Regions from separate parts of the Fictibacillus sp. UD genome, predicted to be linked through region 2. Evidence: riboswitches for the same ligand, from Rfam matches in the RefSeq annotation. Region 2 holds a riboswitch; each other region holds the start of a gene.
The links. Region 2 has a riboswitch for S-adenosylmethionine ahead of P8610_RS14025 (PLP-dependent aspartate aminotransferase family protein). Riboswitches for the same ligand answer to the same signal wherever they lie in the genome.
Positions count from the first base shown of each region.

Region 1: linked by a shared signal. The riboswitch ahead of P8610_RS06805 (bifunctional homocysteine S-methyltransferase/methylenetetrahydrofolate reductase) and the one ahead of P8610_RS14025 (PLP-dependent aspartate aminotransferase family protein) in region 2 are both predicted to bind S-adenosylmethionine.
Region 3: linked by a shared signal. The riboswitch ahead of P8610_RS17930 (acyl-CoA dehydrogenase family protein) and the one ahead of P8610_RS14025 (PLP-dependent aspartate aminotransferase family protein) in region 2 are both predicted to bind S-adenosylmethionine.
Region 4: linked by a shared signal. The riboswitch ahead of P8610_RS12260 (sulfite oxidase-like oxidoreductase) and the one ahead of P8610_RS14025 (PLP-dependent aspartate aminotransferase family protein) in region 2 are both predicted to bind S-adenosylmethionine.

Region 1 is NZ_JARUHH010000003.1:95,544-100,983, reverse strand. It holds gene metH (methionine synthase) at 1-716, opposite strand, end outside; gene P8610_RS06805 (bifunctional homocysteine S-methyltransferase/methylenetetrahydrofolate reductase) at 709-2,559, opposite strand; SAM riboswitch class I at 2,628-2,743, opposite strand; gene P8610_RS06800 (precorrin-2 dehydrogenase/sirohydrochlorin ferrochelatase family protein) at 2,744-3,382, opposite strand; gene P8610_RS06795 (sirohydrochlorin chelatase) at 3,398-4,150, opposite strand; gene cobA (uroporphyrinogen-III C-methyltransferase) at 4,151-4,936, opposite strand; gene P8610_RS06785 (DUF3906 family protein) at 4,949-5,170, opposite strand; gene P8610_RS06780 (nitrite/sulfite reductase) at 5,186-5,440, opposite strand, start outside.
Region 2 is NZ_JARUHH010000008.1:108,250-113,689, reverse strand. It holds gene P8610_RS14030 (hypothetical protein) at 177-1,286, shown strand; SAM riboswitch class I at 1,463-1,578, shown strand; gene P8610_RS14025 (PLP-dependent aspartate aminotransferase family protein) at 1,773-3,563, shown strand; gene P8610_RS14020 (aliphatic sulfonate ABC transporter substrate-binding protein) at 3,802-4,788, shown strand; gene P8610_RS14015 (ABC transporter permease) at 4,811-5,440, shown strand, end outside.
Region 3 is NZ_JARUHH010000017.1:54,024-59,463, forward strand. It holds gene P8610_RS17920 (response regulator transcription factor) at 1-12, opposite strand, end outside; gene P8610_RS17925 (DUF817 domain-containing protein) at 186-968, opposite strand; gene P8610_RS17930 (acyl-CoA dehydrogenase family protein) at 1,116-2,279, opposite strand; SAM riboswitch class I at 2,568-2,680, opposite strand; SAM riboswitch class I at 2,836-2,938, shown strand; gene P8610_RS17935 (LLM class flavin-dependent oxidoreductase) at 3,057-4,448, shown strand; gene P8610_RS17940 (MetQ/NlpA family ABC transporter substrate-binding protein) at 4,478-5,290, shown strand; gene P8610_RS17945 (peptide MFS transporter) at 5,409-5,440, opposite strand, start outside.
Region 4 is NZ_JARUHH010000006.1:179,680-185,119, reverse strand. It holds gene P8610_RS12275 (S8 family peptidase) at 1-861, shown strand, start outside; gene P8610_RS12270 (hypothetical protein) at 1,033-1,185, shown strand; gene P8610_RS12265 (hypothetical protein) at 1,218-1,427, shown strand; SAM riboswitch class I at 1,468-1,574, shown strand; gene P8610_RS12260 (sulfite oxidase-like oxidoreductase) at 1,650-2,318, shown strand; gene P8610_RS12255 (hypothetical protein) at 2,351-2,641, opposite strand; gene P8610_RS12250 (hypothetical protein) at 2,809-3,000, shown strand; gene P8610_RS12245 (vWA domain-containing protein) at 3,054-4,985, opposite strand; gene P8610_RS12240 (ATP-binding protein) at 5,051-5,440, opposite strand, start outside.

The DNA.
Region 1 (5,440 bases), on a different contig from region 2:
CGAATGTGATCCTGCATGAATTCAGGACCTGTTGCACAGTTTAATCCCACTGCAACTGGATTCATATGCTTTAACGATATATAAAAAGCTTCAATCGACTGACCAGCAAGCGTAGTTCCCATCGGCTCGATCGTTCCAGACACCATGAGGGGAATTTCTTTGCCTGTTTGTTTCATTGCTTTCTCTATCCCTAGATAGCCCGCTTTTACATTTAACATATCTTGGCTTGTTTCTAATAGGAGCAAATCCGCCCCGCCATCAATCAACCCGCGAGCTTGTTCGGCATACGATTCACGTAAAGCATCGAACGTCGTACCCCCTGTAACACTGAGCGTTTTTGTTGTTGGACCGAGTGAGCCCGCAACAAAACGAGGCCATTCCTTTCTTGAAACAGCATCAGCTGCTTTTCTGGCAATGGAAGCTCCAAGCTTATTGATCTCATAAGCTCGATGTCCCAGGTTGTATTCATCGAGCACAAGATTCGTTCCACCGAATGTATTGGTTTCGATAATGTCAGCACCTGATTCAAGGTATTTATGATGAATGGACAGGATAACATCAGGTCTTGTTACATTTAAATACTCATTACAGCCGTCATATTCTTCACCGCCAAAATCATCTGGTGTAAGCTTTGCTTCTTGAAGCATTGTTCCCATAGCTCCATCCATTACTAAAATCTTTAACTTCAGTTGCTGTTCGATTGATGACTTAAGCATTCTGTGACCTCCTGGCTAGTAGTGATGGATGGTTCGCTTTCGCATAATGTGCTAATTCCACAGTTAGTTCATAACGCATGAATGGAGTAATCAAGTAGATGCCGTTAAAGAGTTCCATAGCTGTGTCTAATAATGATTTTGCGATTAGCAAACCTTCTTTCTGGGCTTGAGTAGGATCATCTTTAAACTTGCTCATGCGATCCCTCACAGAGTCAGAAAGCTTTATTCCTGGTACTTCATGATGTAAAAACTCTGCGTTTTGTGATGAAGTTAGCGGCATGATGCCAATATAGATTGGTTTATCAATGTGTTTTGTTGATTCATACGTTTCAATAAGTCTCTCCTCTGAAAAAACAGGCTGACTTATAAAGTAATCTGCGCCATAAGCAATTTTCTTTTCTAAACGATCGACGGCTTTGTCAATGGACCGGATGTTCGGGTTGAAAGCAGCTCCGACCGTAAAAGAAGTTTTCTCTCCCAGCTCTTTTCCAGAAAGAGATAAACCCTGATTAAACTGTTTTATAAGTTTTATAAGTTCAAAAGATGTAACATCATATACGGACGAAGCACCTGGGAAATCTCCGACACTTGCAGGATCTCCAGTAACTGCAAGTATGTCATGAATTCCATGTGTGTGAAGTCCCATCAAGTGAGACTGAAGACCAATTAAATTTCTGTCGCGGCACGTAATATGAACGAGCGGACGAAGGTCAAGTTGCTTTTGAACAATTGATCCTAATGCAGAGTTACATACACGAGGTGAAGCAAGCGAATTGTCAGCGAGGGTAAGTGCATCGATTCCCGCTTCTTTTAAGGCTTTTGCTCCTTCCATAAAACGCAATGTGTCTAACTTGCGCGGGGGATCTAATTCAACAATGATGGATTGCTTTTTTTTAACTTCTTCACTAAGTGGAACGTAGTTAGGTTTTGATGCTGACTGAATAACCAATTTTCTTTTTACTTGCTTTACTTCTTTTTCTGTTACAGCCTCTAAGTCTTTAAGTTCTTGAGAGAAGGCACGAATATGAGCAGGCGTTGTACCACAACAGCCACCTAATAGACGTACACCTTGCTGTCTAAACAAATGTGCACACTCTTTAAAATAATCAGCGTCTCCTTCATATATAAAACGGCCATCTGTATACGAAGGGAGCGAAGCATTCGGAAAAGCTGATAGGAAAGCGGAATTTGGCAATGGTACTTCTTCAAGCGTCTTCAGCATGTGATATGGCCCTAGACGGCAGTTTAAACCAACAACATCAGCTCCAATGTTCTCTAATCGGTTCAACGCTTCCGAGATCGGTGTACGGTCTTGCAAAAATCCCACTTCCTGCAATGACACTTGAGTAATAATAGGTAGAGAAGTTTCTTTTCTAGCAATCTCTAAAACCGTTTCAAGCTCTTGCAGGTCATAATACGTTTCTAACTGTATGCCGTCTACATTCTCCATTAATAAACAATATAACTGCTCGCGAAAACTGCGCTTGATTTCATCTAGTGAGATGCTATTAGGTTTAATACCACGTATTCCACCGATCGTACCCACAACATATTCATTTTGAGCTGCGTTTCTAGCAATTGAAACAGCCGCTTTATTAATCTCTTTTACATGATCTTGAAGGCCATAACGTTCGAGCTTCGAATAGTTCGCTGCATACGTATTGGTTTGAATGATGTTAGCTCCTGCATCTAGATAAGCACGATGAATGTTATAAATCTGGTCTGCTTGAGAAAGATTTAACTCCTCATAACAAAAGTCAGATCCATAGGAATACAGAAGCGTACCCATCGCACCATCACCAATCAGTATCTTGTTTTGTTCTAAGTCTGTGATTAAACTCATAATAGCCTCCTTTATAAAAAATAAAAAAGCCTTCTATAAAAGAAGACTTTTTCTTATGCGCCGGGGTCTTCTTATCTTTACGAGTCTACAAATGAACTCGCAGGAATTAGCACCATTTCAGCTTAAAAAGCTGCTGGTTGCTGAGGTATCATAGGGCCGCTCCCTCAACCTCTCTTGATAAGGTCTATTCTTTTGTTGTTTTACTAGCTAGGTTTCGATCAACTTTGTTCATTAATGCCTGTTTATAGACATTTTGTTTTTCTTTATCACTTAAAAAGCGGGAATCTGTTAGTTCTCTTAATAATGATCTTCGGCATGCTTCCGGATATTCCTTTTTTATAATAGCTCTGCATTCAAATAAAAATTCTAAATACGTTTCATAGTCTTCACTAAATGTTTGCTGCAACTCTTTTTTTATTGACTTGGATAAACTCGGACTCGCTCCACCAGTTGAAACAGAGAGTAGTAGTCTACCTCTTCTTATAACACTAGGAACAATAAAGTTTCCTAATTCCAAATGATCAGCCACATTTACGAGCTGATTCGTTTTAGCATGAGAAGCGATCCAAGAGTTCGTTTCATTAGAGTTGGTAGCCGCAATGATTAGAAATGCTTCTTCCAAATCTTCACGTTTCACTTCTCTTTCGATCCAAGTTAACTTTTGTTCAGAATGCCATTCCTGAATTTCGTTAACAGCCGCTGGACTGATTACAGTAATTATTGCTTCTTCATTCAAAAAATCTTTAATTTTACGGTAAGCTACCAAACCCCCGCCTGCTACAATAACAGTTTTTCCAGACAAGTTTACATGTATGGGATACATAGCATTCCTCGCACTTTAAGAAAATGCATATTTCTTAGTCTCAAGTGTTTCATTGATACGTGTGAGTAAAACTTCTTTTAGTATCGGATGGTAGCCGAGTGTCTCACAAAGAGTTACAATTTGTTTAGATTGTTGCTGATAGCGGCTTATCGTATGTTTCATCCCGTTTCTTAACAACCCTGAAAATAGAAGATACGGCACAACGATAACTTGGTCATACAACTCGCGACTATTCCATAGAGCCTCTTCAAAGCTCGGTTCTGAACCAGTTAGAAAGCAAACTTGTATGCTAGGGATTCCGTAATGGTTTTGAACGTTTGACGCTATTGCTTCTAGGTCCTGCTTAACATCTGGATCGGTGCTGCCTCTGCCTACAAGGAGAATATGTGTAATTTTCTTTAGCTTGACCGCACTGTTCATAATTCTCTCCCACAATAAATGCGGAATGGCTTCATGTACACCGAAGGGACGCCCGTAAATCACTTCTACTCCTGGATATTTATTCTGCAAGTGGTGAAGTTCTTGCGGAATATCCATTTTTATATGATTAGCACTTAATAAGAAAACAGGAATAACAGAGATACTCGTTGCACCTTTTTGTATACACGTTTTAAAACCTTGAGCGATAGAAGGTTCAGCAAGCTCTAAAAAACAAATCTCTTTTATTGAAACATCAACTTGTGCCATACAAAGTCTCACAAATTCTTCCGCTTCCATTCGTCCTTTTTTCAGTCTTGTGCCATGACAGATAAAGAGCAATGCCTTCATTTACAAGGCCCCGCTTATGGCAGCAAGCTTACTCGGTTCTTCATGCAGCTGTTCAAACCATTTCAGTTCACTGCGAAGACGAACGACTTCACCGACAATAATCATGCTCGGATTCTCAATTTGTTCTCTAACCACGATTTCCTCAATCGTATCCAGTGTACCTGTAACGGTTCGCTGATTCTCTAAAGATCCCCATTGAACAAGGGCAACTGGTGTTTCTTTGCTTTTTCCGTGTCTCGTTAATTGTTTACAAATATAACCTAGGTTGCCCACTCCCATATAAATCGCTAACGTATCAATACCGTTCACTAGACTCTCCCATTTCAGTTCATCATCTTCACCCTTTTTTCGATGACCTGTAACGACCGCAAAGCTTGAAGCGATGTTTCGATGTGTAACAGGAATACCTGCATAAGCTGGTGCTGCAATGCCTGATGTTATTCCAGGAATCACCTCAAACGGAATACGGCTTTTTGCAAGTGTTTCTGCTTCTTCTCCGCCTCTTCCAAACACGAAGGGGTCTCCGCCTTTTAACCGAGTTACTACTTTTCCTTTTTGAGCGTGTTTAACTAAGAAACTGTTAATCGTTTCTTGCTTCATGAAATGGTAGTTCGGCAGTTTACCGCAATAAATTAAGTCGCATTTCGGTTTTGCATAAGATAGCAGTTCTTTACTCACTAATCGATCATATAAAATAACGTCTGCTTCTTCTATACAACGAAGACCTTTTACAGTTATCAATCCCGGATCACCCGGTCCAGCTCCGACAAGATATACTTTTCCCATCATCATCACTCCTTAAGGATTTAATATCGTTTCACGTTCATAAAGCACGAACCCGTTGCCCGTACGAATTCTTTTCTTTTCATAAAGAGAGATCTCGTCAACATTAGGCTGTTTCAAAAAATACTTCTCAAGTTCTATGTCAACTAACTGAAAAGCTTGTTCATCTGTAGAAGCGGCTATCACAACAGGAATAACCGTTGATTTTGAAATGACTTCAAATCTGTAAAGATACATGGCGAGACCCCCATTTTATGAGACTTTTTCTTCTAATTCTTCAGCAATCTGGTTAAGATTACTTTGAAGCTGTTGTATACCAACGCGGTCTATATATTCAAAAAAGGTTTCTGATGGAAGTTTCGCAGCTTTAAAGGTTTTAAGGAAGCGCAGCAACACTTCATCAAGCAAATCCGCATGAAACTTTCCTTTTAGCTTTTCGTTAAACTTTCCTCCATCATCAAGTGTGCCTCCAACATAAATCTCAAAGGCTTGAACCATCTTTTTCTC
Region 2 (5,440 bases):
CGAGCGCAAAATGAGATTTACGAGCGCAAAATGAGATTTACGAGCGCAAAATGAGAATACGGACCTGAACTATGACTTCAGACCTACAAATTTTCAATAAAAAAAGGATTTTTTTCGACAGTTACCGAATATATGTTTCATAAATCGTATTTTCATAAAAGAAAGAGGAACATCTTATGAAAGAGACATTTGACTTGATTGACTATGCTTTGCAAAAAAGTGGACTTGAAGAGCTTAAAGATCCAACGCAAGTCCAATACTTAGGCGAAGGAGCTTGGCATTATGCATATCTCGTTCAGCTGCGCATAGGTGACCCAGTGGTCGTTCGATTCCCTAAAGCAGAAGCATACGGCAGAAAAATTGAGTTTGATGAAGCGGCTTCTTATGCCGAATATGCCGGTACAAAAGCCTACTATGAGCTAGCTAATTCCGTTAAGCCTGGAATATGCCCAGAATTCTTTTACTACCATGTAGAAAAAGACAAAACGTTTACGGTCGAGTCGTATGCAGGTAAAGCCATAAAACTAGAACATTTTACATATGTAGAGGCGTTCCAAGTCGGCGCGGAATTAGGCGAGTTCTTCAGAAATATGAATACCGCAAAACATGGGTTAAAAGGCTTTGGTTATCTGCAATGGAACGGGAATAAAATTGAAGGTCAGATCAAATCAAGTGCTTCTGCATTTATGAAAGAAGAGAACGAAGAGTATATCTCTGATTTTAAAAAATTTATGAATACTTATAATAGCTCTATACATCCAGCAGCTCTTATTCAGCTTCAAGAATGTATGAAGAATAGAGAGATTGATGAGCATAATATTACATTTGCAAATCAAGATACGTCCCCGGAAAATGTATTGATTCACCTTGACGGAAGAGTAAGTTTAATTGATCCTGTACCAATTTTATACAGCGGGGATTCATTAGCAGGAAACTTTCTCAATAACTACCGAACACTGTTTCCGACATTTTATAACGCGCCACGATACGCAAAACATGAATTTGATCGTTTTGAAGACAGATTGCACAGAATGGCAGATGGATTTTTAGAAGGATACTCTAATGGCGACCTTATTGTAAAACAGAGAGTGAAACAAGAAGAGTTCATTCAGTTGACAAGTTTAGCTGCATCGCATTGGGAACTGCTCCAGTCTGATGAATTAACGTCTGAACAAAAAATTCGTTACGGAGAAAGGGAGGCAATCGCCAACCGAATACCGGTACTTGTGAAAAGGATTGAAGAATTTCAGTGGACTGATGAAAAAAGTGGAACAAAGTTAGCATAACTGGCATAGCATGGGCATAATCTTAATTCAAAGCTGACAGTTGAACACTAAGTATTTTGTATAACTTTTATGATTTTTCAAAAAACGGTTGACTTTCTAAAACGTCTTCCTCTATAATCCTATTCAAGAACAAAACAAACATCAGCACGGTAATGTGTTAAACATAATTTAATTATCTCTTATCCAGAGAGGCGGAGGGACTAGGCCCGATGAAGCCCGGCAACCAACAAACCACATTTGGTTTGGAAAGGTGCCAATTCCTACAGATCGTTTTTGATCTGAAAGATAAGAGGAGGACCAAAACCCTCTTCTTAGGAAGGGGGTTTTTCTTTTTCCCCTTATTTTTCTTCAACATAAAACTTCACACCGTAATCCATTTTCATTTTAAAAATTGCATATGAGACAAGGGAAAAGTACTAACCTTTATCCCTAGTTTTCCTATAGATTTTATTAACTTAAATTCACAAAATACAAGGAGAGATTAACATGACAAAATCTTTTGACGGATACGACATTGAGACATTGCTTTTACACGGAGGGCAAGCGCCCGATCCAACGACAGGTTCGCGAGCAGTGCCAGTCTATCAAACTACTTCCTATGTTTTTTCAGATACCGATCACGCACAAAGTCTATTCGCACTTGATGAGCCTGGAAACATTTACAGCCGAATTGGAAACCCGACAGTGGATGTGTTTGAAAAAAGAGTAGCTCTCTTAGAAGACGGTGTTGCAGCGGTAGCTACTTCATCAGGCATGTCAGCCATCGCCCTAGCCATTCTTAATATCGCACATGCTGGTGATGAGATCGTTGCTGCTACAAATCTGTATGGCGGAACGTACAACTTATTTTCTACTACTCTACCGAAATACGGAATCAACGTAAAATTCGTTGATGCTGAAGATCCAGAGAATTTCCGAAAGGCGGTTACACCAAATACGAAGGCTTTTTTCGCTGAAACAATCGGAAACCCGAGCCTGAATGTTCTAGATATTGAAGCAGTAGCGGACATCGCGCATGAAAATGGAGTGCCGCTGCTCATTGATAACACGTTCGCGACACCATATGTAACAAAGCCTTTAAGCTGGGGAGCTGATATCGTCATCCATTCGGCTACAAAATGGATCGGCGGTCACGGAACAGCAATTGGAGGAGTGGTGGTTGACGGAGGACGTTTTAATTGGAACTCAGAAAAGTACCCGGGATTCACGGAGCCTGATAGAAGCTATAACGGACTTCGATATGCAAATGATTTTGGAACGTTGGCATTTGCAACGAAACTGCGTGTCCAGTTATTACGAGATTTTGGAGCTTGCTTAAGCCCGCATAATGCGTTTCTTCTTTTACAAGGTTTAGAGACGCTGCACTTAAGAGTAGAAAAACATGCAAAAAATGCGCAGGAAGTTGCGGAGTATCTTGAAAAACATCCAGCAGTCGATTGGGTGTCCTACCCTGGGCTAACATCTCACCGAAGTCATGAACTGGCTAAAAAGTACTTAAGCAACGGCTTCGGTTCAATCGTAAACTTTGGAATTAAAGGGGGACACGATGCAGGCCGCAAAGTAATTAACAACATTTCACTATGGTCACATGTTGCAAACGTGGGAGATGCGAAATCATTAATTATCCATCCTGCTTCAACAACACATCAGCAGCTAAGCGGTGAAGAGTTGCTAGCAACAGGTGTTACAGAAGAGCTCATTCGCTTATCGATCGGACTTGAATCGGTGAAAGATTTAACGAATGATCTTGATCGCGCCATTCAAGTCGCAACTGGCATTGGATCTGATAAAACAGAAATCACAATCAATGATGAAGGGGTCATTCGCTGGGCGCTGCAATCATCAATATACAGATCAACAGAGAACGGCCAAGAAATTCAACGGCCAAAGACACTTGCTATAGTGGGCTTAAGTTCAAATCCAGCAAGACCAAGTCACAGACTTGCAAGAAAAATGCAGCGCCTCGGATATAAGGTTGTTCCGGTTAACCCAAGAGAAACCGAAGTGCTTGATGAAGAAGCCTATCCAGATCTGAAGTCCATCCCGTTTCCAATTGACGTTGTTCAAGTGTTTAGAAGTCCTGAAGCAGCGGTTGAACTGGCGAAAGAAGCGGCTATTACTCAGCCGAAAGTGTTCTGGCTGCAAGAAGGCGTTATTTCACCAGAAGCAGCAAGGATTGCAAAAGATGCAGGGATTGATGTTGTTCATAACAGATGTACGTACAAAGAAGCTCAGCGTTTAAGAGGAACGATTGCAACATACGCTTGTGAATTATAAATGTTATTGATTAAAGGTGATTTTTGTACGATCTTCTTTGCAAGTTGATTGGAGTGCAAGATGCGAGACTCCTACAAGGAGCAGCGGGACAGGTGAGACACATCAAGTGCAAAGCAACTATGTGGCTCACCGCACGCCCCGTGGAAAGCGAACATTCTAGAAAGGAAATCAACCACTTCCAGAAGGAACATTAGAAACAGCTCAAAGACAAAGAGATAAAAGTGGAGGGAAACACATTATGAAAATTTGGCAGAAAATATCGCTGGTGGTAAGCATCGCTGGCGCATTGGTTTTAGCAGGCTGTTCAAGCTCTGCAAAAGAAGGAGAAAAACCTGAGAAAATCAGATTGGATTACGCATTTTATTCGCCAACAAGCTTAGCACTTAAAAAATTTGGCTGGGCAGAAGAAACGTTTAAAAAAGAAGGCATTGAAGTGGAATGGGTTCAGAGCCAGGGAAGCAACAAAGCACTTGAGTTCTTGAATTCAGATAGTGTTGATTTCGGATCTACTGCTGGTGCTGCTGCACTTATCGCAAAAGACAAAGGAGCACCAATTGAATCGGTTTACATCTATTCACAGCCTGAATGGACAGCACTTGTTGCTAAGAATGGTTCACCGATTAAGGATGTGAAAGACCTTAAAGGTAAAAAGGTAGCGGCAACTTTCGGAACGGATCCGCACATCTTCTTACTTCGAGCTCTTGCTGATGCTGGCCTTTCTGCAAAAGACGTACAAATCGTAAATCTGCAGCACGCAGACGGTGCCAACGCCTTACTAAAAGGGCAAGTGGATGCTTGGGCCGGCTTAGATCCGCATATGGCCAGAACAGAAGTAGAATCCGGTGCACAGTACATCTACCGTAACCCTGATTTTAATACGTATGGAACGTTAAACGTACGATCTGAGTTTGCAAAAAACCACCCGAAGCAGGTGGAACAAGTGATTGAGCTATACGAAAAAGCAAGAAAATGGACACTGGAAAATCCTGAAGAAGCAGCAAAACTTTTATCTGAAGAGGCGGGGATTAAAGAAGATGTCGCAAAAAAACAACTCCAACGAAATAACTTCTCGGAACCTGTTCCAGGATCACAGCACGAAAAAGCTATATCGGCTGCAGGCGAAGTTCTCCAGGCAGAAGAGATTGTCAAAAAAGATACTGACGTCCAAAAGCTTGTAAGTGAACTGATCAATCCAAAATACGCAGAGAAAGTAGTCAAAAAATAAAGAGTGAGAGGAGGAAGTGTCGATGATATCTGAAACACAAAAATGGAAATTGGGACAGAGAGCTTCCCCTCAAAAGCTCTCTACTTCAAAAGGATTATTTCAGATTGGCAGAGGATTTGTTTTAGGGTCCATTCTGCCTGTCATCCTTCTCATAGCCTGGGAGATTGCCGCTAGAGCAGGACTTCTTGCTCCACACCTGCTTCCGGCACCAAGCGTTATTTTAGAGAAAATAACGAGTATGTATAGAGACGGTTCTCTTTTTGGTCACGTGTCCATCACTTTGACTCGTGTCTTTCTAGGTTTCGCAATCGGTACAATAGCAGCAGTTGTGATTGGGGCGATCGTTGGTTACGCCAAAACGGCTGAACAGGTCTTAGATCCATTATTTCAAGCGTTCCGTTCTATTCCTTCTCTTGCTTGGGTACCGCTTTTTATTCTTTGGATGGGGATTGGAGAACCTTCAAAGATTTCATTGATAGCAGTGGGCGTGTTCTTCCCGGTGTATTTGAATATCGTGGCAGGCATTCAAGGCGTTGACCGTAAGCTGATCGAAGTAGGAAGAATTTATCAACTCACACCCTTTCAGTTAACGAAGCGCATTATCTTGCCAGCTGCATTGCCATCGTTCATCACAGGTATGCGAAGCGGACTG
Region 3 (5,440 bases), on a different contig from region 2:
AATCTTAAACATTTATTATCACCACATCAGGATAGTTGTATGTGTTGAGTTTATAGCAAAACCTGGATATTTACTACTAGAATCTCTATATAGATAATTCTCTATTAAAGAGTTTCTTAGGCGCTTAGTTTTTAATAATGTTTCACATGAAACAATAAAAAAAGCACTGGTTTTTTAAGCCAATGCTAAAGGTTTTTAGTATGAATAGGCGCTTCTTTTTGATGACTTTTTATCCGTTTTAACTGAGCTACAATAATGATGCTGATGATGACGAGTAAGAACCAAGAGCTGATCTTACCGAGATGGACGAGTGACCAAGAGGCTTGCTGATTCGGGTACTGCCATGCTCCTAAGAAGGTTGTAATGTTTTCTGCAATCCAGATAAAAAATCCAATTAATAAAAAGGAAAGAATGATAGGCATTTTATATACTTTGTTGAGAATTCGATAATGAACAGTTGTTTGATAGAAAATCGGAAAAAGAAGAAGAATCAATATCCATCTTGCATCGATTAAAAAATGATGTGTAAAGAAATTCATATAGATCAGAAAACATATTCCAAAAGAAAACAGGGGATTAGGCCATCCTGTAATGTGAAGATCTAATCGTCTCCAGCTCTGACAGATATAGCTTGCAACGCTTGCATACATAAAACCGCTGTACAGGGGAACGCCATAGATCTTTGTATATGCCTCTTCAGGATAGCTCCACGAGCCCATATGAACTTTGAACAATTCTAAAGCAAGGCCAATCAAGTGAAAGACACAGATGACTTTAAGTTCATCTATCGTTTCTAGTTTTGTCAGGATCATAACGATCTGGGTCAGCAAGCAAACGATTAGGATAAAATCGTATCGTGGTATGAGAGGGATGCTTATAAACTTTGAAAGTGCTAAAGCGCCAAAGATAACGACAGGAAAGATACAAGAAAGTGCTTGTAAGTATGTGAACTGAACGAGCGCCCTCATGAGCCAACCACCTTTTTATAGAATTAATATGGAAATATATTGTATCTATAATAACCTATGGTGTTCAGAAGCACATCATACAAAAAGCTGTTTATTTTAACATGGATCTGTCAGTTGACAGATCCATGTAAGTCTTGTGAAAAGAGTTTACCTCTTTGGCAGCGCTGCATCCGCTAATGAATAGACAATCGCATCATCTGTTGGTGGATTATGAAGACCGGCTCTTACATCTCGAAAGTGCCGTTGGAGCGGATTTTGTACAGAAAGACTTCTAGCCCCAACGATTCTCATCGCGAGATCAACCACTCTGTTCGCGCTGTTTGTTACAGAATGCTTAACTGCAGCGAGTTCTGTACCTAGATTCTGACGTTGTTCAGGGTGGTTTACCCATTTTTCAGCAACGGCGTGAAGAATCGTTCTTGCTTGAAATAGCTCAAGTTCGATCTTGCCAATCTTTCTTCTCACTTCTGGCACATCTGAGATAGGTCCTGATAAGGTGTTAGGGCTATACTCTGACGCAAATTCTATTGCGTAATTCCGCGCTGCTCTTGCGATCCCTAGGTATACAGCAGGCACTTGCAGATACCAGCCTTTAGGTACGAGGTTCTTCCCATCTTCTACGACAAGTAAATTTTCCTCAGCTACATAAACGTCGTTCAATAGGAGATCATCACTTTTTGTTCCTCTCATCGAGATGCTGTCCCATGTTTCTTTTACAAAAACCCCTTTTTCTTTGTGATTTACTAAGAAAAATCCTTTATGGTTGGTTTCTGAGATTGTGGCTGTGATGACCGAGTAATCAAGGGCTTCTGCCATAGAAGTAAAAGCCTTGCTTCCGTTAATCAGCCATCCGTCTGCTTTCTTGACTGCTGTTGTAGTAGGTATACCCCCTCGAGAGGGACTTCCTGTCGCGCGCTCTGTTTGTGCCAAGTTAATGAGTGCTTTTTGTTCAACAACTTTTCGGCTAAGATTAGCGAACGCGTCGCCTTTCCAATGCCGGTTTTCTGCCGCCTCTAAAAGAGTACCCAGATGCCACCCAAGAGAGAGGGCAGTAGGTGCATCTCCTTCAGCAAGGTGCTCTTGTATCGTTAATAACTCAAGCAGGTTCAATCCCTTTCCTCCATATTCTTTTGGGATGGTGAGGGAAAGGAAGTCATGGTTCTTTAGGTCTTGAAAGTTTTCATAAGGAAAAACACCTTCACGATCAACAAATTCTGCCCGATTCTTGAAAACTTCTTTTAGTTCTAGAGCGGTATTTATCGCTTCTTCAAAACTATGTTTTTGGATGGTTTTTCTCAAAGATATGCTCATGGTATCCTCCTAAAGTTATTTTTATGTAAGTTGGTTTTAGTATTTGGTCTTATAAAAGGACTTCATTGAAAAGTTGATTGGAGTGTAAGGTGGGAGACTCCTGCGGGACAGGTAGGCAGGTGAGACACTTAAAAGTGAAGCGTACGAATGTGGCTCACCGCCTGCCCCGCGGAAAGCGAGCACCTGGAACGGAAATCAACCGCTCACATGACATCGATGGACAACCAAGCACAAAAAAGCCCTCTTTCAAAGACGAAAGAGGACGTAGATTCCATGTGCTAACACGCTCTCTCATCTATCAGACATTCAAAGAACATCTGCTGGAATTAGCACCTTTCTTTTAATAAAAGCGGTTGCTGCAGGATCGTAGGACCAGTTCCTCCCCTGACTCTTGATAAGATACAATTATTTAATTATTAGTCATCACTATAGAGGATAAAGTAAACCGCTGTCAACTAAAAACAGATTGTTAAGAAAATTATTTTATTTCTCTAAATTTCATTGACAGGCTATTTTTATTCCTGTATATTTCGTTACTAAATTGAATATTATCGATTCCTTATCGAGAGAGGTGGAGGGACTGGCCCTTTGAAGCCTCGGCAACAACTATTTTTAGTACTGTGCCAATTCCAGCAAGCTTGTAGCTTGAAAGATAAGAGGAGACGTATACGTATGTTTTTTTTGACGTATCTTTAAACCTCTTCTTAATTTGAAGAGGTTTTTTCATTTTCTCTTGGAACGGGTACAAAAAAATTCTATGCAACGGAGGAAACAATTTTGAGTAAAGAAATTTTGTTTAACGCGTTTGAGATGACAAGTGCTATGCATAATTCTCATGGCCTTTGGAAGCACCCGGAGAACAAGAGACATAGAAACTATAAGGATCTGGATTATTGGATTGAATACGCAAAACTTCTAGAGAAAGGGAAGTTTGATGCTGTGTTTTTTGCAGATGTGCTTGGCGTTTATGACGTGTACAAAAAAAGCAAGCATCCGTCAATCCGTGATGGACTTCAAGTACCGCTGAATGATCCGGCGCTTCTCATATCTGCGATGGCGAGTGTTACAGAAAATCTATCGTTTGCCGTAACGGTTAGTACTACGTATGAACAGCCTTTTGGCAACGCGAGACGGTTTTCCACACTTGATCACTTAACAAAAGGTCGTATCGCTTGGAATGTGGTCACGTCTTACTTGCCGAACGCTGCAAGGAATTTTGGTTTAGAAGATATGATTAAACATGATGAGAGGTACAACATCGCTGATGAATATTTAGAAGTGTCATACAAGCTTTGGGAAAGCAGCTGGGAAGATGGTGCATTTATTGAAGACCACGAAAACAATACGCTTGTAGATCCTGAGAAAGTTCATGAGATTAATCATAAAGGGGAATATTTTAGTGTCGAAGGGCCACATTTAAGTGAGCCTTCGCTACAAAGAACACCTGTTATTTATCAAGCTGGAACGTCCGAGCGGGGGCGTGATTTTGCAGCAAAGCATGCAGAGTGTATCTTTGTTGGCGGCCCAACACCTCAAAGAATTCGCTATTATACGAACGACATTCGAGAGCGTGCAGAAAAATACGGACGCAACCCAGAAAACATCAAGATCTTTTCGTTCTTAAACGTGGTGGTCGGAAAAACAACAGAGGAAGCAGAAGAAAAGTTTAGATCATATGCAAACGTGTGGAGTGCTGATGCTGCAAAAGCACAATACGGAGCAAGCGGTTATGATATTGCTGAATATGAAGAGCTAGATCCTGATCTTCCTTTTGGATACAAAAAATCAACAGAAGGCGGACATTATAAAGCTGCAACGCTCACTACGGATGCCCCTAAGCCGCTCACGGTGGGAGAAGTTTTAAATCGTTTTGAGTCACCTGACAGAGGAAGTTTTATCGTTGGCAACCCTGAAGAGGTAGCAGATGGCATTCAGGCACAATTTGAAGAGTCTGGAGTGGATGGTTTCAACTTAAATCACCTTGTAACACCAGGAGATTTAGAGTCTTTTGTGGAGTTAGTTGTTCCTGTTCTTCAAGAGAGAGGACTTTACAAAAAAGAATACAACAAAGGCACGCTCCGGGAAAAATTATTTTCTCAAGGTGGGCCTCTATTGCCAGAAGACCATCCGGCAGCCAAATTCAGACGTGTTTTTGCGGAGAGTAAATAAATAATTAGAAGAGTGGGGAGAGAGACAAATTGAAGAGATATTCGTTAATTTTAATTGCAGGGATCTTGATTAGCGTACTGCTAACAGGATGTGGTGCATCAGGAGAAAAAGCAACAAAGAAAATCACACTAGGTGCAACCGTTCCATATAGTGATATGCTTGAAAAAGGGGTAAAACCTTATCTTGAGAAAAAAGGATACACCGTTGAAGTGAAAGAGTTCAATGATTATGTTCAGCCCAATATTTCATTGAAAAGCGGTTCTTTGGACGCCAACCTTTTTCAGCATAAAGTTTATATGGACGCTTTTGGTGCAGAGAATAATATGAAACTCGCTTCTGTCATAACAGTACCCACTGCACCGATCGGCATTTATTCTAAGAAATACAAATCACTAGATGAAATAAAGCCTGGAAGCACGGTTACCCTAGCGAATGATCCAACTAATTTAGCAAGAGGATTGACCGTTTTAAGAGATAACGGCTTAATTGAGATTGACGGTTCGGCAAATCCTTTAAAAGTATCGGAAAAAGACGTTACCAAAAATCCGAAGAACCTTAAATTTCAGCCTGTAGAGGCTGCACAAACTCCTCGAACACTAGATTCGGTAGATTTGGCAGCAGTAAACGGAAACTTTGCTCTCTCTTCAGGACTGGACCTGAAGGATGCCCTTGTTAAAGACAAACTGCCTGAGGAAATCATTAATCGAATTGTTGTGCTTGAAAAAGATAAGAATTCTAAGCTAGCGAAAGATCTTAAAGCAGCAGTAGAATCAGATGAATTTAGGAAAGTAATAGAGAGTGATTTTAATGAGTTTCATAAGCCAGATTGGATGAATAAGTAATTACTACTTTTCAGCACGATTTGTACGCACAGCAACAAAGTTTACAAGAACAGCAAAAAAAAAAAACCACTGACATAATGGAATTTCCATCATGTCAGTGGTTTTTGGCATGTAGATCTTAACGAACACCTTTCATGAACCCTTGAATCT
Region 4 (5,440 bases), on a different contig from region 2:
AATGCCACGTTTCATGCAAGTTATGTTCCGAACGATCCTGCATACAAGCAGCAATACGCTCCTCAAAAAGTTAGTGCCGAGCAAGCTTGGGACACAACGCAAAGTGCGTCATCTGTAAAAATCGCCGTGATTGACACAGGCGTTGACTATAACCACCCGGATCTAGCCGGAAAAGTAATTAAGGGTGCTGACTTTGTTGATGATGACAACGACCCGATCGATGAGAACGAACATGGAACTCACGTTGCCGGAATCGCAGCTGCGAACACGAATAACGGTGTTGGTATCGCAGGACTCGCTCCTAAAGCTTCTATTCTAGCTGTTCGCGTGCTGGACGCAGAAGGCAGCGGTTCATTGGATGATGTTGCACAAGGCATCCGTTATGCGGCTGACCAAGGCTCGCAGGTTATTAACTTAAGTCTTGGTGGATCGGTAGGTACGCAGACGCTTCAAGATGCGGTGAACTATGCTTGGAATAAAGGTTCCGTTGTTGTAGCTGCGGCTGGCAACTCTGGTGTAGCCCTTCCTAGCTACCCTGCTTACTATTCGAACGCGATCGCGGTAGCGGCTACTGATCAAAACGATCAAAAAGCTTCGTTCTCTAACTTTGGTACGTGGGTTGATATCGCTGCTCCTGGAGTTGCCATCTATTCGACAACACCAAACAATCAGTATGCGAGTTTCTCAGGTACTTCCATGGCATCACCTGTTGTTGCGGGTGTAGCTGGACTTCTCGCCGCTCAAGGTAAAAATGCTTCACAAATCCGTGCAGCGCTTGAAGATACGGCAGATCCTGTAACAGGCACAGGCACGCTGTTCCAAAACGGCCGTGTTAATGCCGCAAAAGCCGTACAGCAATAATTTGTGAAAAGTTGTTTCATAGCCTCTAGAAGTCTTTTGTATAAGACTTCTAGGGGTTTTTTGTTTAAAATCCTAAAAGAATGTGGTTTTTAAGGTGGTTTGTCCTAATTACTTCTTTGATATGTTGATTGGAGCGGAAGGCTGCGAGACTCCTGCGGGACAGGCGGGCAGGTGAGACACTTAAGAGTGAAACGTCCAAATGTGGCTCACCGCCTGCCCCGCGGAAAGCGAGCAGCCTGGAGCGAAAATCAACACTTCCAAGAGCAACAAAGCTTTGCAAAAACTATCTTGTTTAAAATTCGCTTTTATATGAAAAACTGTTAACAGGAAACGTGTTAAGAGCGGAGGTTGTTCCTATGTTTGGTTTTGGTAAGCAAAAGAAACGAACGTCGCAAGGTTCTGGCAAGAGCGAATCGACTGAGGTTGAAAAAAGACAGAGCGAAAAAGAAGCAGAAGAAAAAATTGTGTACTTTTTCTTGATCAGCACAGCGATTTTCGGAATTGTCGTATTGTATCTTGGAATATCTAAAGAAATGTCATTGATTTTTCATGCCCCTATGTCATAATAGGTGTAACTTTTATAACGTTTCAGCCGATTTATTCGGTCTCTTATTTCGAGCAGGCGGAGGGATTTAGCCCTATGAAGCCCGGCAACCACCTATTTTATAGGCACGGTGCTACATCTAACAGTTTACAAAACTGAAAGATAAGAGGATTGTACGGAATCATTCGTCCTCTTTTTTTAAAAGAGGGCGTTTTTTAGTTTATTAGAGAGGATGATGTGATTTATGGGTCTTAATAAAGCCGATCGCATAAAGAAGATGCGCGTTCCTGAGGTTGATGAAAAACTTGAAGGCAGGTTGCCGCCTGGACAAGTCATGACGGAACGGTTTCCCATTTTGCATGAAGGTGACGTGCCTGTTTATGACATGAAAAAATGGTCGTTATCTGTAGAAGGACTCGTTGGGAAACATGTCGAATTTACTTTTGAAGACATCATGAAGATGCCGCAAACGACAGTCGTACGCGATATTCATTGTGTAACGAGATGGTCACGATTCGACAATGCGTTTGAGGGCGTAAAGTTTACAGACTTTCTGAAGCACTTTAATGTGGATCCGAAAGCGAAGTACGTGATGGTCCACGCGGATTACGATTATACAACGAATGTGCCACTTGAAGATCTGCTGCGTGACGATGTACTGCTCGCACACTCGTTTGAAGGTAAACGGCTGACAGACAAGCACGGTTTCCCGCTTCGTCTTATTGTGCCTCATCTGTATTTCTGGAAAAGTGCAAAGTGGATCCGAAAGTTTGAATTTTTAGCGGAAGATCAGCCTGGTTTTTGGGAGCAGAATGGGTTTCATATGTACGGTGACCCGTTCAAGGAGGAGCGTTTCTCGAGCGACGAGTTTGAGATGCCTGAGGATGAGTGGAAGAAGAAAGAGTATGATTGATTGTTAGGAAAAAAGTAAAGGGAAAAGTAAAGCTACCTTTTCCCCCTTAGCATTTTGATTTCGTTTTTGAGTGCAGTCAACTGATCTTGGATTTCTTTCATCTGCGCTTCTTGTTCTTGCTGATCTTTTTGAGCTTGCGCTTGATCGATGTAGATTTGCTTTAGCGCGATGGCAGCACTAAAAGTTGCCAGGAAATCACCGGCAGTTACTAGCGTTGATGCAAGTAAGGCGAGTTCAGCTGCAAACGTTGCACCGTCCTTATTGTTCGCTAAGTATTCTTCTTCTGCTTCTGCTAAAATGACGTCTACTACACGCTGGTTCAAACCATTCACTCCTCACACCCTGATATCTACCATACAATATGCGTTTGCCCTAGTTCCGGTGCCCGATTTAACTGTTTAGAATGCTGGATTTCGGGTGCTAATTTTTATTTCTTTCTTAATGTAAAGGCATTTTGACCGATATTATCCATATTAGGGGAGGTTTGGCGATGGAACACTGGCTGTCTTTTCGGATTCCGTTTGATATCATTTCAATTTATATTTTGCTGGCTGCTTTTATTATTGTCGGCATATTCTCAAGCCTGCTTCGAACAGCCTTACCAGAGTGGTCTGTCAGGATTTTTAGCTACACGGGGTTTGTTGGCGTGATCTTTGCTTGGCTGAAGCTGCTAGAGTATTAATACATACATAAAAAAACGCCTGGGGTTGTGATGCCCCTGGCGTTTTTGGTGTTTTATAAAGATTTAAAAAGCAATTTACGCAGTACAGGCATGAGGTAGTCCACAAGTTCCGCAGCACTTGGTACAACAACGTTTTGCGGACCGTAAATGTTCTGCATCAGCTTCTCTTCTTCCTCTGTTATTTCTCCGTTTGCTATAAACATGCCGATCGTTTCGATTCCGAGTTTTCGAGTTCGAGTAACCGCTTCGTGCGTATCGAGCACACCGTGCGTTTCGTAATCAAAGGCAGCTGGCTCACCGTCTGAGAAAACGAGCAGAATTTTTTGCTGCTCCAGCCGTTTTGTGAGCTCCTCACCCATTCGCCGGATCGAATAGCCGTCACGATTGTCTTCTTGCGGCTCGAGCTGGATGATGGATGCCCCTGACTGATGAAGTGAATTTCGGTAGGAGATCACCTCATGAAAGTAGTTCGGCTGGTCGTTCGTTGTAGCATCAGCAGCATCTTCCCAAAAACCGACGACAGAATGCGGAATTCTGAGCGCTTTTAGCGTTTCGTGAAAAAGAACGATACCCTTTTGCGTCTCTTCCATCTTGTTGAACATGGACGCTGAACAGTCTACGAGCAACGTGAACGTTGTGTCGAGTTCATGCTGAGATTCTTGTTTCTTTCGGAAAAGTCTTGGGTTCTTGTCGGTTGCTAGTCTTGTAAGCTTCTTCCCAAGTCTTCCAAAATGCAGATCTTCTCTTGGTGCTGTTCGCTTGTGCTCCATCGTTTTTAAGAAGTTTTGTTTGAGCTGCGAGACGAACGGAGCAATTTCTTGGTTGTATTCATCGTATTGCGCAATTTCGTCTGGTGATGCTTGTTTTGCAGGAACAAAGTGTTCGGTTACGTTTTTGTTTACTTCCCCGTATGGAAAATGGTTGACAGAGTCGGAACCAGTTTGGTTGTTGTCGGTTTCGGCTTCGTGTTCGTTTTCGGTGTTGAAGTCGTTATTGTCCGTCGACTGCGCGCTCGTTTGGACCGATCCAAACACCGCATCTCCACTTTCGGCCTCCCTCGCACCTTCTCCTAATAAATCCGTGTTTGTCCCTTGATCGAGATCCATTTGTAAAAATGAATCCTGGGGGTCAGATGTTTCATCGTGCCAGGACGAGTGTGATTCTTTCTCTTGATCGTCTTCATCCTTTTCGGAATCATCATCTTTAGTAATTGTTTTCTTCGTTTTTGTTTCGTTGTTGCGTGTTAGGTCGTCAAAATCCTGTTCGTTTTCTTGAGTTGTATCTGTGTGTTTCGACTGATCGCTGAAACTGCGGTAAGCGGTTTTCATGTCTTTCAGGTCAGTGTATGCTTGTATGATTTCAGCCATTTGGATGATAATTGCAGCAATGTTTTGTGTTGATTGAGCTGTCGTTAGTTTTGTGAGCAGCGGTCGCAGCTCTTGGTAGAGTGCTTGCGTTTCTTGCGGCACCGTCACAAAGCGTTTATTGGCTAAAAGGATGATATGACAAAAAAGCGCGTCGAGTTCACGCTTTTGCTGAATATGTTTTCGGTACTCCCGATTGTAGTGCACCTGGAATGTTTCTTTACGCAGCTTAAACGCATGTATCATCCCCGGCCGGTCATATGTACAGATCTGTTCTAATCGGAAGTCTTCCGCGAATAGAAGGACCTGCTTGAGAAATTCCCGGTGCGGATGGGATTTCAGCTGCTGAAGCGTGTTCCAAATCACGTGGTCATCCGTATGAAATTGCGTTCCGTAGCTGCGCAAATACACGTCCGATTTCCAGCCTTCCAGCTGAATGTCGCGCGGGTATGGGTTCCAGAATTGGCTGACGTGAGTGACGCCGCTTTTTCGTTCAAGGTACGAGTGGTACGAGAACGAAACATCCATTTTATCCACTTTTGAGAGTGAGCGTGAAAGATCGATCAGTTGCATGTGAACAAAAGAATCGATCTTTGTATCCGCAAATATTAGGAATTTCATCTAGGGAAAACCTCCAAAATCGTCGTGGGAAATAAATTGTGTGGGGTCAGACCCCATTTCCCAGCTTACGCAAACAGTGTCGCAGCCACGTTGGAAACGAGGGCGCGTTCGCGGGCATCTTCGAGCTTGTCGGCGATAGCGCGCTGGATGGCGCGCTTCGCCGGCAAGTAGACGGAGAGGTCGGCCGCATCTAGCAGTGCGCGGATGGATGCGGCGTCCTCGGACAGATGGCCGGCTTTCGCCTGACCGATAAGGTCAGATGAAAGCTGGACAAACTTCGAGAGAACGTCTTCGTCTTTTTGCTGAGACTGGTTTTTAAGCATTTCTTTTAATGTATCACCTTGAATATAAGGCACTTCGATCACAACGAAGCGATTTTTTAACGCCTCATTAAGCGGCACCGTTCCGATGTACCCTTCGTTAATTGCAGCGATGACATTGAATCCAGGCTGCGC